DNA from 3 places in the Marinobacter sp. MA genome. Region 3 is predicted to be linked to each of the others. Evidence: predicted binding sites of a transcription regulator. Region 3 holds the regulator's gene; each other region holds the start of a gene.
The links. Region 3 encodes sigma-54, which starts transcription at its own class of promoters, with help from an activator protein. Its sites were predicted from a motif close to ANTGGCATNNANNTTGCTNT; they were not measured.
Positions count from the first base shown of each region.

Region 1: glnK (P-II family nitrogen regulator) is a predicted target of sigma-54. The motif match lies at 2,633-2,652, and genes of this name have one in related genera.
Region 2: flhA (flagellar biosynthesis protein FlhA) is a predicted target of sigma-54. The motif match lies at 2,384-2,403, and genes of this name have one in related genera.

Region 1 is NZ_CP103058.1:621,349-625,819, reverse strand. It holds gene trmB (tRNA (guanosine(46)-N7)-methyltransferase TrmB) at 1-458, opposite strand, end outside; gene NUW46_RS02810 (YifB family Mg chelatase-like AAA ATPase) at 530-2,062, opposite strand; gene NUW46_RS02805 (accessory factor UbiK family protein) at 2,126-2,380, opposite strand; gene glnK (P-II family nitrogen regulator) at 2,762-3,100, shown strand; gene NUW46_RS02795 (ammonium transporter) at 3,175-4,458, shown strand.
Region 2 is NZ_CP103058.1:2,781,576-2,786,046, reverse strand. It holds gene NUW46_RS12885 (class I SAM-dependent methyltransferase) at 1-389, opposite strand, end outside; gene NUW46_RS12880 (uracil-xanthine permease family protein) at 370-1,626, opposite strand; gene upp (uracil phosphoribosyltransferase) at 1,629-2,267, opposite strand; gene flhA (flagellar biosynthesis protein FlhA) at 2,486-4,471, shown strand, end outside.
Region 3 is NZ_CP103058.1:2,951,264-2,955,734, forward strand. It holds gene lptA (lipopolysaccharide transport periplasmic protein LptA) at 1-22, shown strand, start outside; gene lptB (LPS export ABC transporter ATP-binding protein) at 1-725, shown strand, start outside; gene NUW46_RS13650 (RNA polymerase factor sigma-54) at 883-2,403, shown strand; gene hpf (ribosome hibernation promoting factor) at 2,504-2,812, shown strand; gene ptsN (PTS IIA-like nitrogen regulatory protein PtsN) at 2,900-3,370, shown strand; gene rapZ (RNase adapter RapZ) at 3,399-4,283, shown strand; gene NUW46_RS13670 (HPr family phosphocarrier protein) at 4,291-4,471, shown strand, end outside.

The sequences.
Region 1 (4,471 bases), 2.0 Mb from region 3:
TTCTTGTGCCAGGGGTCCGGGAAGAACACCATCACGCGATCAAGACAGGCGTCCGGCAGGCAAAGATCAATGACATCGTTGGCATCGATACTGTATATCCGGACATTTTCAAGGCCCCGATCCTCGATCTCTTTGAGCAGCGCGCCGACACCGGGCTGATGAACTTCAACCCCGATAAAATCCTGCTCGGGAGCCGCTTCGGCCATCTCTGCCAGGGACCGTCCCATGCCAAAACCGATTTCCAGGTTAAGCATGTTGTCTCGGCCAAAAAGCTCACGAGGGTCGATCATTCCGTTCTCGCGGGTCAGGCCGTACTTCGGCCAACTCCGTTCAAACGCCTTTTTCTGGCCTTCCGTCATGCGGCCCTGCCGCAGAACGAAGCTACGCACACCGCGACGGGTCGTGACCGGGGAATCGGCGGAATCTTTGGGATCTTGCGGTTCTTTCTGGTCTGTCATCTGCAATCCTTAACCGCAGGCAGCGGGTCTGTTTAACGGTATTTGCCAACAGTTTACCAGAGTGTCGTCGCTCAGGCGGATACCACCGAGTTGCGGCCCTGTTGTCGGTCCAGTTGCCGGTAACCCAGCGCTTCAACCAGATGGCTCTGGCCTAGCTCTTCACAGCCCTCCAGATCCGCAAGCGTTCTGGCAACCCGCAATATGCGGTGCAACGCCCGAGCAGAGAGGCCCAGCTTTTCCATCGCACCGGTGAGCAGTCGTTCACCGGTGCGATCAAGTCGGCATGCGGACTGCAGATCACGCCCGGACAGTGCGGCATTCAGGCAACCCCGCTCTGCTTGCCGGGCCCTCGCAGCCAGTACACGCTCCCGGACGGTGGCACTGGTTTCGCCGTCGCCGCCCTGCCGCATCAGTACGTCCCCACCCTGCACAGGCACTTCAACGTGGAGATCGAACCTGTCCAGAAGCGGCCCGGAGATTTTCGACCGGTACCGCGCGACCTGTTGTGGCGTACACTGACACTCAATGGTGGGATGACCGCTATAACCACAGGGACAAGGATTCATTGCACCCACCACCTGAAATCGGGCCGGAAAATTCACCTGCCGCGCCGCGCGACTGATCGAAATCTCGCCGGTTTCCATCGGTTCCCGCAACACCTCGAGCACTCGACGCTCGAATTCTGGCAACTCGTCGAGAAACAGTACGCCCCGATGCGCGAGGGAGATTTCACCGGGCCTCGGGCTGCTTCCACCGCCCACCAGAGCGACGGCCGATGCGGTGTGGTGAGGCGATCGGAACGGCGGCTCCCGCCAACCCCCGGAACGAATCGGAAGCCCGGCCACCGAATGGACGCTGGCCACTTCCATGGCCGCTGCATCCTCCAGCCCCGGAAGAATGCCGGGCAACCGACTGGCGAGCATACTCTTGCCGGTTCCCGGTGGACCGAAGAACAGAAGATTGTGGTTGCCAGCCGCCGCGACCTCCAGAGCCCTCCGGGGTACCCGCTGGCCACGCACATCCGACAGATCCGGCACCTCACCCTGAGTGGCCGGCGCCTGTTCCAGCGAGGATCGCGGCACTGGCACCAGGCGGGCGCGGCCACTCAAATGCTCGCACACCGCCAGCAGGTGGCCGGCCGCCAGAACGTCACCCTGGCTGGCCAGGGCCGCCTCCTCGGCATTGCCATGCGGAACGAGCAAACTCCGCTGATCTTGCCGGGCCGCCAGCACAGCCGGCAATACACCCTTGAGCGGCCTCAATGCACCATCAAGGGACAATTCGCCCAGAAATTCGCAATCGGAAAGACTCTCCACCGGGATCTGTCCCGAGGCTGCCAGAATGCCCAGAGCGATGGGCAAATCGAACCGACCTCCCTCCTTGGGAAGATCGGCAGGCGCAAGATTAATGGTGATTCTGCGGGCAGGAAACTCGAAGCCGGCGTTCAGGAGAGCGCTCCGAACGCGCTCCTTGCTTTCTCGGACACCGGTTTCCGGCAGGCCCACGATCGAGAGCGCCGGCAGACCGCCGGAAAGATGGACCTCGACCGTAACGGCCGGCGCTGACACGCCAATTGAGGCGCGGGAATGAACGATAGCAAGCATGACAACCTTCCATGGTAATGAGCGGAACTGCTCGCCCGGCGTCCTGCCGAGCGTGTCCGTGGTTTACTGTTTTGGCAGGGAGTTTTCCAGTTCGGCCACCCGCTTCTCGAGCGCATCCACCTTTTCACGGGTCTTCAGCAAGACGGCCTGCTGGGCATCGAATTCCTCTCGTGTCACCAGCTCAAGGCGGGACAGTACGGCCATCACAGTCGCCCGGGCCTGGGTTTCAAAATCTTCCCGTGCAGCGCGGGCCATGTCGGGTACGAACTGGCCAAACTGGCCCTGCAGCTGAGCAAAAATATCCTGTGGACCTTTCACACATCACCTCACGAATCACTGAAATGTCCGGCTTCGACTAAAAGACAGGGCCTGTTGCCGGTCTGCGGGAGTGTATCACATCGCAGCCCCTGCCATACTGTAGGTTGCGGACCCTATAATGGGGGCTGCCCGGCCAGAGAGCCCGCTCCAATTTGGCTCACTGGTCAGCTACCCGCTCTATTTTGGTGCACAACTTTGCGCCATTCTGGTACGCGGATATCATATATAATTGTTTTTATTGTAATTTTTTGCGTTGGCATACCCGATGCTAAAGCTCTCGTACGCAATCCGCACAATTGGTGTGCGAGGTGGCAGCATCCCGAACTCAACAATCGGCCGACGGGCCCTCACTGTTGGGACGGCTTTACCAAGGAGAAAGCAATGAAACTTGTGACAGCGATCATCAAGCCTTTCAAGTTGGATGATGTCCGTGAGGCACTATCCGAGATTGGCGTACAAGGCGTAACCGTCACTGAAGTCAAAGGCTTCGGTCGGCAAAAAGGCCACACAGAACTCTATCGTGGCGCGGAATATGTAGTGGACTTCCTGCCCAAAGTGAAGGTGGAAGTTGCCATTGGCGACAACCTGCTGGACCAGGTCATCGAGTCCATCACCAAGGCAGCCAACACCGGCAAGATCGGCGACGGCAAGATCTTTGTGACTGAACTGGCTCAAGCCATCCGGATCCGGACTGGCGAAACCGGCGAAGAAGCGGTCTGAACCAGCTCTGATAATTCGAACAGCCAACGCAAAAAATTTTTATAACCTGAAAAGCCTCGTGCGGAGGGCTTCATATGGAAAGCAATCTAAATCACATTTTTGAACTCCAGTATGCGCTGGATACCTTTTACTTCCTGATTTGCGGTGCCCTGGTCATGTGGATGGCCGCCGGCTTTGCCATGCTGGAAGCTGGTCTGGTGCGTGCCAAGAACACCACCGAAATCCTGACCAAGAACGTGGCCCTGTTTGCGGTCGCCTGTACCATGTACCTGATTGTCGGCTACGACATCATGTACGACGGTGGCATCTTCCTGAGCGGCGTCACAACTGTGGCCGAGATGGACGACGCAGCCATTGCCAGTGTCATTGCAGCCTCTACCGAAGCTGGCTTCAGCGACATGGGTGAGTACAGTGGCGCTTCCGACTTCTTCTTCCAGGTTGTCTTCGTTGCGACCGCCATGTCCATCGTTTCCGGTGCCGTGGCCGAGCGCATGAAGCTCTGGGCTTTCCTCGCTTTCGCGGTTGTTATGTGTGGTTTCATCTACCCGATGCAGGGTTCCTGGACCTGGAACGGCGACGCGGTATTCGGCATGTACGAGCTGAGTTACAGCGACTACGCCGGTTCCGGTATCGTTCACATGGCCGGCGCAGCTGCAGCCCTGGCTGGCGTTATCCTCCTCGGTGCCCGTAAAGGCAAGTACGGCGCCAAAGGCGAGATCCGCGCCTTCCCGGGTGCCAACCTGCCCCTGGCAACGCTTGGTACCTTCATCCTGTGGATGGGCTGGTTCGGGTTCAACGGTGGCTCTACCCTGAAGCTGGGTGGTATCGGTGTTGCCAACGAAGTTGCCAACGTGTTCCTGAACACCAACGCGGCTGCAGCCGGTGGCCTGATTGCTGCCCTGATCGTAGCTCGCCTGATGTTCGGCAAGGCTGACCTGACCATGGCCCTGAACGGCGCCCTGGCTGGTCTGGTTGCCATCACTGCCGAGCCGGCGGACCCGTCTCCCCTGCTCGCCACCATCATTGGCGCCATCGGCGGCACCCTGGTTGTGTTCTCCATCGTGACCATGGACAAGCTGCGCATTGACGACCCGGTCGGTGCCATCTCTGTGCACGGCGTGGTTGGTATCTGGGGTATCTTCGCGGTTCTCCTGTCCGACGCAGACGCTACCTTCATGGGTCAGCTGGTCGGGATGCTCACCATCTTCGTCTGGGTATTCGTTACCAGCCTGATCGTCTGGAGCATCCTGAAAGCCGTCATGGGCATTCGGGTCAGCGAAGAAGACGAGTACGAAGGTGTGGATCTGTCCGAGTGCGGTATGGAAGCCTATCCGGAGTTTGTCAGCGGCAAGCAGTAAACCCTGACACGAA
Region 2 (4,471 bases), 170 kb from region 3:
CGGCCCGTGGCCATCAGGCGGAGCGCCTTGCGGGCGGCCATGTCGGGCAGGTCGGCTTCGACCATGTGGAGCAGGGGATGTTTCTGGCGTAACCGGATGCCCCGGGGAGACATGCCACAGGCGATTTCCAGGACCTGGGTGATGCCCTTTTCTTTGATGGCCTGGTCGATCAGGTGGTCGATGATCAGATGGCGTTGCAGGAGGAAGGTGCGGAGGTTGCCACCGATGGCCGCCTTGCTGGCTGCCTCGAAGGGTGTCATCAGGCGGTATAGCCAGCGGCCTTTTTCCGTTGCCAGGGTATCGTCAGAAAGCCCGTACCGGTGCCAGACGGCACCGGTATAGAGGGCAGTGAAGCTGATGCCGGAGCTGTCAGTCGGCTTTCTGCTCATAGACGGCTTTGCCCCATGCCTCGCGGCTGCCTGGGAGGATCAGGTTCAGGATGATGGCCGCTACCGCACAAAGCGCGATGCCTTCCAGGTGCCCCAGCACCATCCCGCCGATACCGAATACCAGGGTGACCCCGACGATCACCAGATTGCGAGACTGTGACAGGTCCACCTGGTGACGGATCAGCGTGTTAAGGCCAACCACGGCAATGGAGCCGAACAGCAGGCACAGAATGCCGCCCATAACGGGGACCGGGATGGTCTGCAGCGCCGCGCCGAACTTGCCAACAAAGGCCAGAACGATGGCTACGCCGGCCGCCCACCACATGACTTTCGGGTTGAAGTTCTTGGTCAGCATGACCGCGCCGGTGACTTCAGAGTAGGTGGTGTTGGGTGGTCCACCGAGCATGGAAGCAGCACTGGTGGCCAGGCCGTCACCCAGGAGGGTGCGGTGGAGGCCCGGCTTTTCCAGATAGTTCTTGCGGGTCACGTTGCCGATGGCCAGCACGTCGCCAATGTGTTCGATGGCCGGGGCGATGGCCACCGGAATCATGAACAGCACGGCGCCCCAGCTGAACTCGGGCGCAACGAAGTTGGGAACGGCAAACCAGGCGGCTTCTTTGATGGGCGTAGTATCTACGATGCCTGCAAACGCGGAGAGGATGTAGCCGGTGATCACGCCGAACATGATGGGAATCAGTCGGAAGATGCCTTTGGCCCAGACCGACATGATGATGGTTACGGCCAGGGAAATCATCGCGATCCAGATAGCGGTGTCGTAGGGGATCAGCTGGTTGGCGCCGTCACCCGTACGGCCGGAGGCCATGTGAACTGCAACCGGTGCCAGGCCGAGACCGATGGTCATGATCACGGGGCCGATGACCACTGGTGGCAGCAGGCGGCGGACAAAGCCGGTGCCCCGCATCCGAACCAGGCCACTCAGGAAGATGTAGAGAATACCTGCGGCCATCAGGCCGCCCAGGGTTTCTTCCATGCCAAACCGGCCTTTGGAGGCGATTACGGGAGCAATAAAGGCGAAGGAGGACGCCAGGAAAATCGGGATCTGCCCGCCGGTCACCACGTGAAATATCAGGGTGCCCAGACCGGCGGTGAACAGGGCCACGTTGGGATCCAGGCCGGTTATCAATGGCATCAGCACCAGGGCACCGAAGGCCACCAGCAGCATTTGTGAGCCGGCAATGGCCTGTTTCCAGACCGGGTCGTTGGTATGATCCTGCATGCTTAAACGTCCTTCTGCTTGGTGCCGAAGATCTTGTCGCCGGCATCGCCGAGACCCGGAAGGATATAACCTTTCTCGTTCAGGCGTTCATCAACGGAGGCCGTGTAGATCGACACGTCCGGATGGGCCTCGAGGACTTTCTTGACGCCCTCGGGCGCGGCTACCAGAACCAGGGCCCTGATCTCGGTGCTGCCGGCTTTCTTGAGCAGGTCGATGGTGGAAATCATGGAGCCGCCGGTAGCGAGCATGGGATCGACGATCATGGCCATTCGCTGATCCAGCTCACCCACCAGTTTTTCCAGGTAGGTGCTGGCCTCGAGTGTTTCCTCGTTGCGGATCTGGCCGACAACACTGACCCGGGCAACAGGAATGAGGCTCAGAACACCGTCGAGCATGCCAAGCCCGGCCCGGAGGATCGGAACGATGGTGACTTTCTTGCCGTGAATCTGTTCCACATTCACTGGGCCGGCCCAGCCTTCGATGGTTTTTTCCTGCAGGTTAAAGTCCTTGGTGGCCTCGTAGGTCAGAAGTGCACCAACTTCCTGTGCCAGCTCCCGGAAATTCTTGGTGCTGATATCCGCACGGCGCATGATGCCGAGCTTGTGGCGGATCAGAGGGTGTTTTACCTCGTGGATTGGCATGGGGTCACCTGTGTGTCTGGTTGGGGTTTTAGCGTCGCAATTAAATGGCGCAAGGATACCGCATCTGGCAAGGCGAGTCAGGCCGCAAATGGCCGGTTCGCGGAAATCCACTAAGGGCTGGTACGGATCTTGCGATAACTCTTCCAAACGACGCCGCCGCGTCAGATTTTCGACCTTTGAAACGCCTGCAGGCACGGCCAATCGGAGAAGTATCCGGCATGGACAGAGCTTTAGTCCTCAATAACGTCAAAACCCTGACGCGGGGAAATCTGGGCATTCCCATCATGCTGATGGGCTTGCTCGGTATGATGATTCTGCCCATGCCGGCGTTTTTGCTGGACGTGTTCTTCACGTTCAACATCACCCTGTCGATTGTCATTCTGCTGGTCTGTGTCTACGCCCTTCGGCCCATGGAGTTTGCCTCTTTCCCCACGGTACTGCTGGTGGCCACGCTGCTGCGTCTGGCCCTGAACGTGGCGTCCACCCGGATCGTTCTGTTGAACGGCCACGAGGGCGGCGACGCGGCCGGTAAGGTGATCGAATCCTTCGGTGCGGTACTCATCGGAGGCAACTACGCCGTGGGTCTGGTGGTCTTTGCGATCCTGATGATCATTAACTTCCTGGTGGTCACCAAGGGCGCCGGCCGGGTCTCCGAAGTGAGTGCCCGTTTCACCCTGGATGCCATGCCCGGCAAACAGATGGCCATTGATGCGGATCTCAACGCCGGCCTGATCAATCAGGACGAAGCCAAGCATCGCCGGGCCGAGATTGCCCAGGAGGCGGATTTCTATGGTTCCATGGACGGTGCGTCCAAGTTCGTTAAAGGCGATGCCATTGCCGGCTTGCTCATTCTTGCCATTAACATCGTCGGCGGGATCGCCATCGGTATGCTCCAGCATGGCCTGGATTTCGGGCTGGCCATGGAGCGCTATGCGCTATTGACCATTGGTGACGACCTGGTGGCACAGATTCCCTCGCTGCTGCTGTCCACGTCTGCGGCGATCATGGTAACGCGGGTTACTTCCAGCCAGGACATGGGCGGCCAGATCCTGCAGCAGATGTTCAGTGCACCGAAGGCACTGTCCATTGCCGCTGGAATCCTGATTATCCTCGGCCTGATTCCCGGCATGCCTCACGTGGCCTTCCTCGGTCTGGGTGCGCTGGCGGGCGGCGCTGCCTGGTATATCTGGAAACACCAGAGGCAGACTGTCGAGGAGGGCGCCTTCCCGGCCAGGGGCGCTGGCGGCGCGGCACCACGACCGGCGGGGCGGGATCTGCCGCCGGGCGGAGACGCGGGTGGCGATCAGGCACGTCAGCTGCCGGCACCCGGAGAGACCAAAGAGCTGGGTTGGGACGATGTGTCCACCGTCGATATCGTCGGTCTGGAAGTCGGGTACCGGCTGATTCCGCTGGTCGATAAATCCCAGGGCGGTCAGTTGCTCAGTCGCATCAAGGGCGTTCGCAAAAAACTGTCCCAGGATCTGGGTTTCCTGATGCCTTCGGTTCATATTCGCGACAATCTGGACCTGATGCCCAACGTCTATCGCATCACCCTGATGGGCGTAACCATCGCCGAGGCGGAGATTCACCCGGACCGGGAGCTGGCCATCGACCCCGGCCAGGTATTTGGAAAGGTTGAAGGGATTGAAGGAAAGGATCCGGCGTTCGGTCTTGATGCCTGTTGGATCGAGCCCGATAAGAAAGACCAGGCACAGACCCTTGGTTATACCGTGGTCGATGCCAGTACCGTGGTTGCCACCCATCTGAACCAGGTGTTGCAGAAACACGCCCACGAACTGCTGGGCCACGAGGAAGTCCAGAAGTGGCTGGATCAGCTTGAGAAGATTTCTCCGAAGCTGGCCGAAGAGCTGGTACCCACCACCGTTTCCATCAGCCTGCTCCTGAAGGTCTTGCAGAACCTGCTGAAGGAGGAAGTGCCGATCCGGGATATGCGGTCCATTGCCGAGGCCATCGTGAATGTTCATCCGAAGAGTCAGGATCCCAAGCTGCTGACCACGGTAGCCCGGCAGTCCCTGCGCCGGATGATTGTCCAGAGCATCTGCGGCAACGAATCAGAGATACCGGTGATCACCCTGGATCCGGACTTGGAACAGTTATTGCTGAAGTCTGTTCAGCAGAGTCAACAATCCGGCGGTCAGGAAGACATTGGCCTGGTTCTGGAGCCGAATATGGTTGAGAAGCTC
Region 3 (4,471 bases):
TGGCAGTTCTGAGAGCCAGTAACCTGGCAAAGAGTTACAAGCAGAAAAAAGTGGTGATCGACGTTTCCCTGGAAATTCGCAGTGGGGAGATAGTGGGACTGCTTGGCCCCAACGGCGCCGGGAAAACCACCTGCTTCTACATGATCGTCGGTCTGGTCCCTGCCGATCGTGGCCGCATCACCATCGACAGCCGGGATATTACGCCACTGCCGATGCACGGACGCGCCCAGCAAGGCATCGGTTACCTGCCCCAGGAAGCCTCGGTGTTCCGCAAGTTGTCGGTACGCGACAACATCATGGCGATCCTCGAAACCCGTCGGGGGCTGGGCAAAGCGGATCGAGAGAAAAAGCTCGAGGAGTTGTTGGAAGAATTCCACATAACCCATATCCGGGACAGCGTTGGCATGGCCCTGTCGGGAGGGGAACGGCGACGGGTGGAAATTGCCCGGGCGCTGGCCATGGAACCGGCCTTCATACTTCTGGATGAACCCTTCGCCGGTGTCGACCCGATATCCGTAAGCGACATCAAGCACATCATCCGGCATCTGCGTGACAAGGGTATTGGCGTTCTGATTACCGATCACAACGTGCGAGAGACCCTGGACATCTGCGAGAACGCCTACATTGTCTCCGGAGGCCACATCATCGCCTCCGGCAATGCCGATGCGATTTTGGCCAACCAGCAAGTCAAGGAAGTCTACCTGGGCGATGAATTCAGGCTGTGACACCGAAAGGCTCATTGTTTTGATGACCTGTAGCAAGTAAACTCGGCAAAGAACTTGCTAGGGTAAAATAAAACGACGGCAAGTAACCGGCATATATAGAATTTTTCACGACTTATGACACAAAGCGCTGATGAGTGACGGATCCTGAACCATGGTTATGAAAGCCTCCTTACAGTTAAAGCTGGGTCAGAGCCTGACCATGACGCCCCAGCTGCAACAGGCGATCCGGCTTCTCCAGCTCTCCACCCTCGACCTCCAACAGGAAATCCAGCAGGCACTGGAATCCAACCCCATGCTGGAGACATCCGAGGACGATGATCAGGCTGACGCAACCGCCGAGAACGACGAGCGCGAGACTAGCGAGAAAGAATCCGCGGCCGAGTCAGCGCCGGAACCTTCGAGCGACTGGGACGAATCAGAGAATGGCCCGGATTGGTCCTCCGAAAACGACATTCCGGACAACATTCCGGACGACCTGCCGGTAGACACCGCCTGGGACGACATCTACCAGTCCGCGCCCGCGCCGGCCGCCCGCAACGACGACGAGAACGATCACGATTTCGAGACCCGCAACTCGCCCACCGAAACACTTCAGGATCACCTGGAATGGCAGCTCAATCTGACCCCGCTGAGTGAACGGGACCAGGCCATTGCCCATGCCCTGATGGACGCTGTGGATGAGCGCGGCTATCTCACCAGCCCTCTGGAAGAAATCCACGCCGGACTGCTGGATGAGAACGAGGAAGACCCTCTGGAACTGGATGAAGTGGAAGCCGTCTTGCACCGCCTCCAGCACTTTGATCCGCCAGGGGTGTTTGCCCGGGATCTGCAGGAATGCCTGCTGATCCAGCTCAACCAGCTACCACCCGAGACGCCCTGGCTGGCCCAGGCGCGACTGGTGATTACCCACTACATCAATCTGCTGGGCAACCGTGACTACGCCCAGTTGCTGCGGCGCAGCCGTCTGAAAGAAGACCAGTTGCGAGAGGTTCTGGCTCTGATCACCGGCCTTAACCCGCGGCCGGGCGACGTGATTGATCGCGCCGAACCCGACTATGTCATTCCGGACGTTATCGTTCGCAAGCACAATGGCCGCTGGCGTGTTGAGCTGAATCCGGAAATTGCCCCGCGCATTCGGGTGAATGCCAGCTATGCTTCACTTATAAGGCGTGCGGACAGCAGTGCCGACAACACCTTCCTGCGTGATCAGTTGCAGGAGGCCAAGTGGTTTATCAAGAGCCTGCAAAGCCGCAATGAGACCCTGTTGAAAGTGGCGACCCGTATTGTCGAACACCAGCAGGGATTCCTGGATCACGGCGAGGAAGCCATGAAGCCGCTGATTCTTTCAGACATCGCCCAGGCGGTAGAAATGCATGAATCGACGATTTCACGGGTAACCACCCAGAAATACATGCATACCCCAAGGGGCATTTTCGAGTTGAAATATTTCTTCTCCAGCCACGTCAGCACTGACGAGGGCGGCGAATGCTCCTCCACGGCCATCCGGGCGATGATCAAGAAGCTGATTGCCGCGGAAACGCCCAAAAAGCCGTTGAGCGACAGTAAAATTGCAGCCATGCTAGGAGAACAGGGAATCAAGGTTGCGCGACGCACCGTTGCAAAGTACCGGGAGGCCATGCACATTCCGCCGTCCAACGAGCGCAAGCGGCTGGTCTGAATACCCCGGTGCGGGGCGCAACACCGTATTCGCCGGCGCACAATGCGCCAGCACCCAGACCGGCTCCCGGGAGCCGGCACGATGACAACAGGAGACGCCTATGCAACTCAATATTTCAGGCCATCACGTAGAACTGACTCCCGCACTGAAAGATTACGTTTCAGAGAAGTTCGAAAAGCTCGAGCGTCACTTCGACCACATCAGTAACTGCCAGGTGACCCTGGAAGTGGAAAAGGTGCGCCAGATTGCGGAAGCCACGTTGCACGTGGTTGGTGGTGAGATTCACGCAAAGGCAGAAAACGAGGACATGTACGCAGCCATCGATGCCCTGATCGATAAACTGGACCGCCAGATCCTCAAGCACAAGGAAAAGAATGTAGACCGGATGCACGGAAACGGCTCTCGCTAACTGGCTGTTTTCATGCAAGTCATCTAATCGAGCTGCGACATGAACAACGTGTCGCAGCCTTTTTTTTAACGGAAACGCAGTCGATCCATGAGCGACACATCCCTGACCATAGACACTATTCTTGTTCCGGAGCTCACCCTCTGCAGGGTACCTGCGTCCAGCAAGAAACGGGCCCTGGAGTTTATTGCCGAGCAAATAAACCACCAGGACAATACGCTCAGCGAGACCCAGCTCTTCAACAACCTCATTTCCCGTGAGCGTCTGGGCAGTACCGGCATTGGCCAGGGGATCGCCATTCCCCACTGTCGCCTGGAGGGCCTTGATCACGTGGTGGGCGTGCTGATGACGCTCGAAGAAAGCGTTGAATTCGATGCCATCGACAATCAGCCGGTGGATCTGATTTTTGCCCTGATCGTCCCGAAAGAGGCAACCAGCGAACACCTGGAGCTGCTCAGCCAACTGGCAGAGAAGTTCAATGAGCGGTCGTTCTGTGATCGCCTCCGGCAATGTGAGGACGCCGGCACGCTGTACCAGCGCATGACCGCCTCAGGCGGCTGATTTTCATTGCAGTGGAGGTGATTTGGTCATGAAGCTGATTATCGTCAGTGGCAGGTCCGGTTCGGGTAAAAGTACCGCGCTTCATGTGCTGGAGGACCTCGGGTTCTACTGCATCGACAATCTTCCCATTGGCTTGCTTTTTCCTCTCACCCGGGAAGCCGCGAGCCAGACCAAGCCCGGCCGGCTCGGCAAGATGGCGGTCAGCATTGATGCGCGCAACCTTTCCGGCGAGCTCGCCAATTTCGAGGAAATTTACCGGCGCCTCCAGGAGACCGGGGTTACCGTTGAAATTATCTTCCTTGATGCCGACGAGCAGTCACTTCTCCAGCGTTTCCACGCCACCCGCAGAAAACACCCGCTGAGTGACGACAAGACCTCCCTCAGGGAAGCCATTACCAGCGAGAAGAAGCTGCTTGAACCACTTTCCAAGCTTTCCGACCTGTATGTGAACACCACCGGTATGTCGATGTACGAACTTCGGGATATGGTGAAGCAGAGAGTTGTTGGCCGGAAGGATCAGGAGCTGGCACTGCTGTTCCAGTCGTTTGGCTTCAAGCACGGAGTACCGCTGGATTCCGACTATGTTTTCGATGTCCGCTGTTTGCCCAACCCTTACTGGGATACCAGTCTGCGGAAGTACGTGGGCACGGATCAGCCGGTTATCGAATTTCTGGAAAAGGAACCGGCGAGCCGGAAGATGATCGACGACCTGAAGGCCTTCCTGGATACCTGGCTGCCCTCCTTCGCAGACAGCAACCGCAGCTATATGACGATTTCCATTGGCTGTACCGGCGGCCAGCACCGTTCAGTGTATGTTTGCGAGCAGTTGGGCGACTACTTCCGGCAGCGCTACAGCAATGTGCAGGTACGCCATACCGAACTGCCACACCTTCAGACCCGGGAAGAGATCTGATCGAACCATGATTCGCCGCCCGATTACCATCATCAACAAGCTGGGTTTGCACGCGCGCGCCACGGCCAAACTCGTTAACACGGCATCCAGATTCGACAGCAGTGTGCGGATTAGTGGCAAGGGCCGGGATGTAGACGCAAAAAACATCATGCAGGTGATGATGCTGGCCGCCAGCAAAGGGACCGATG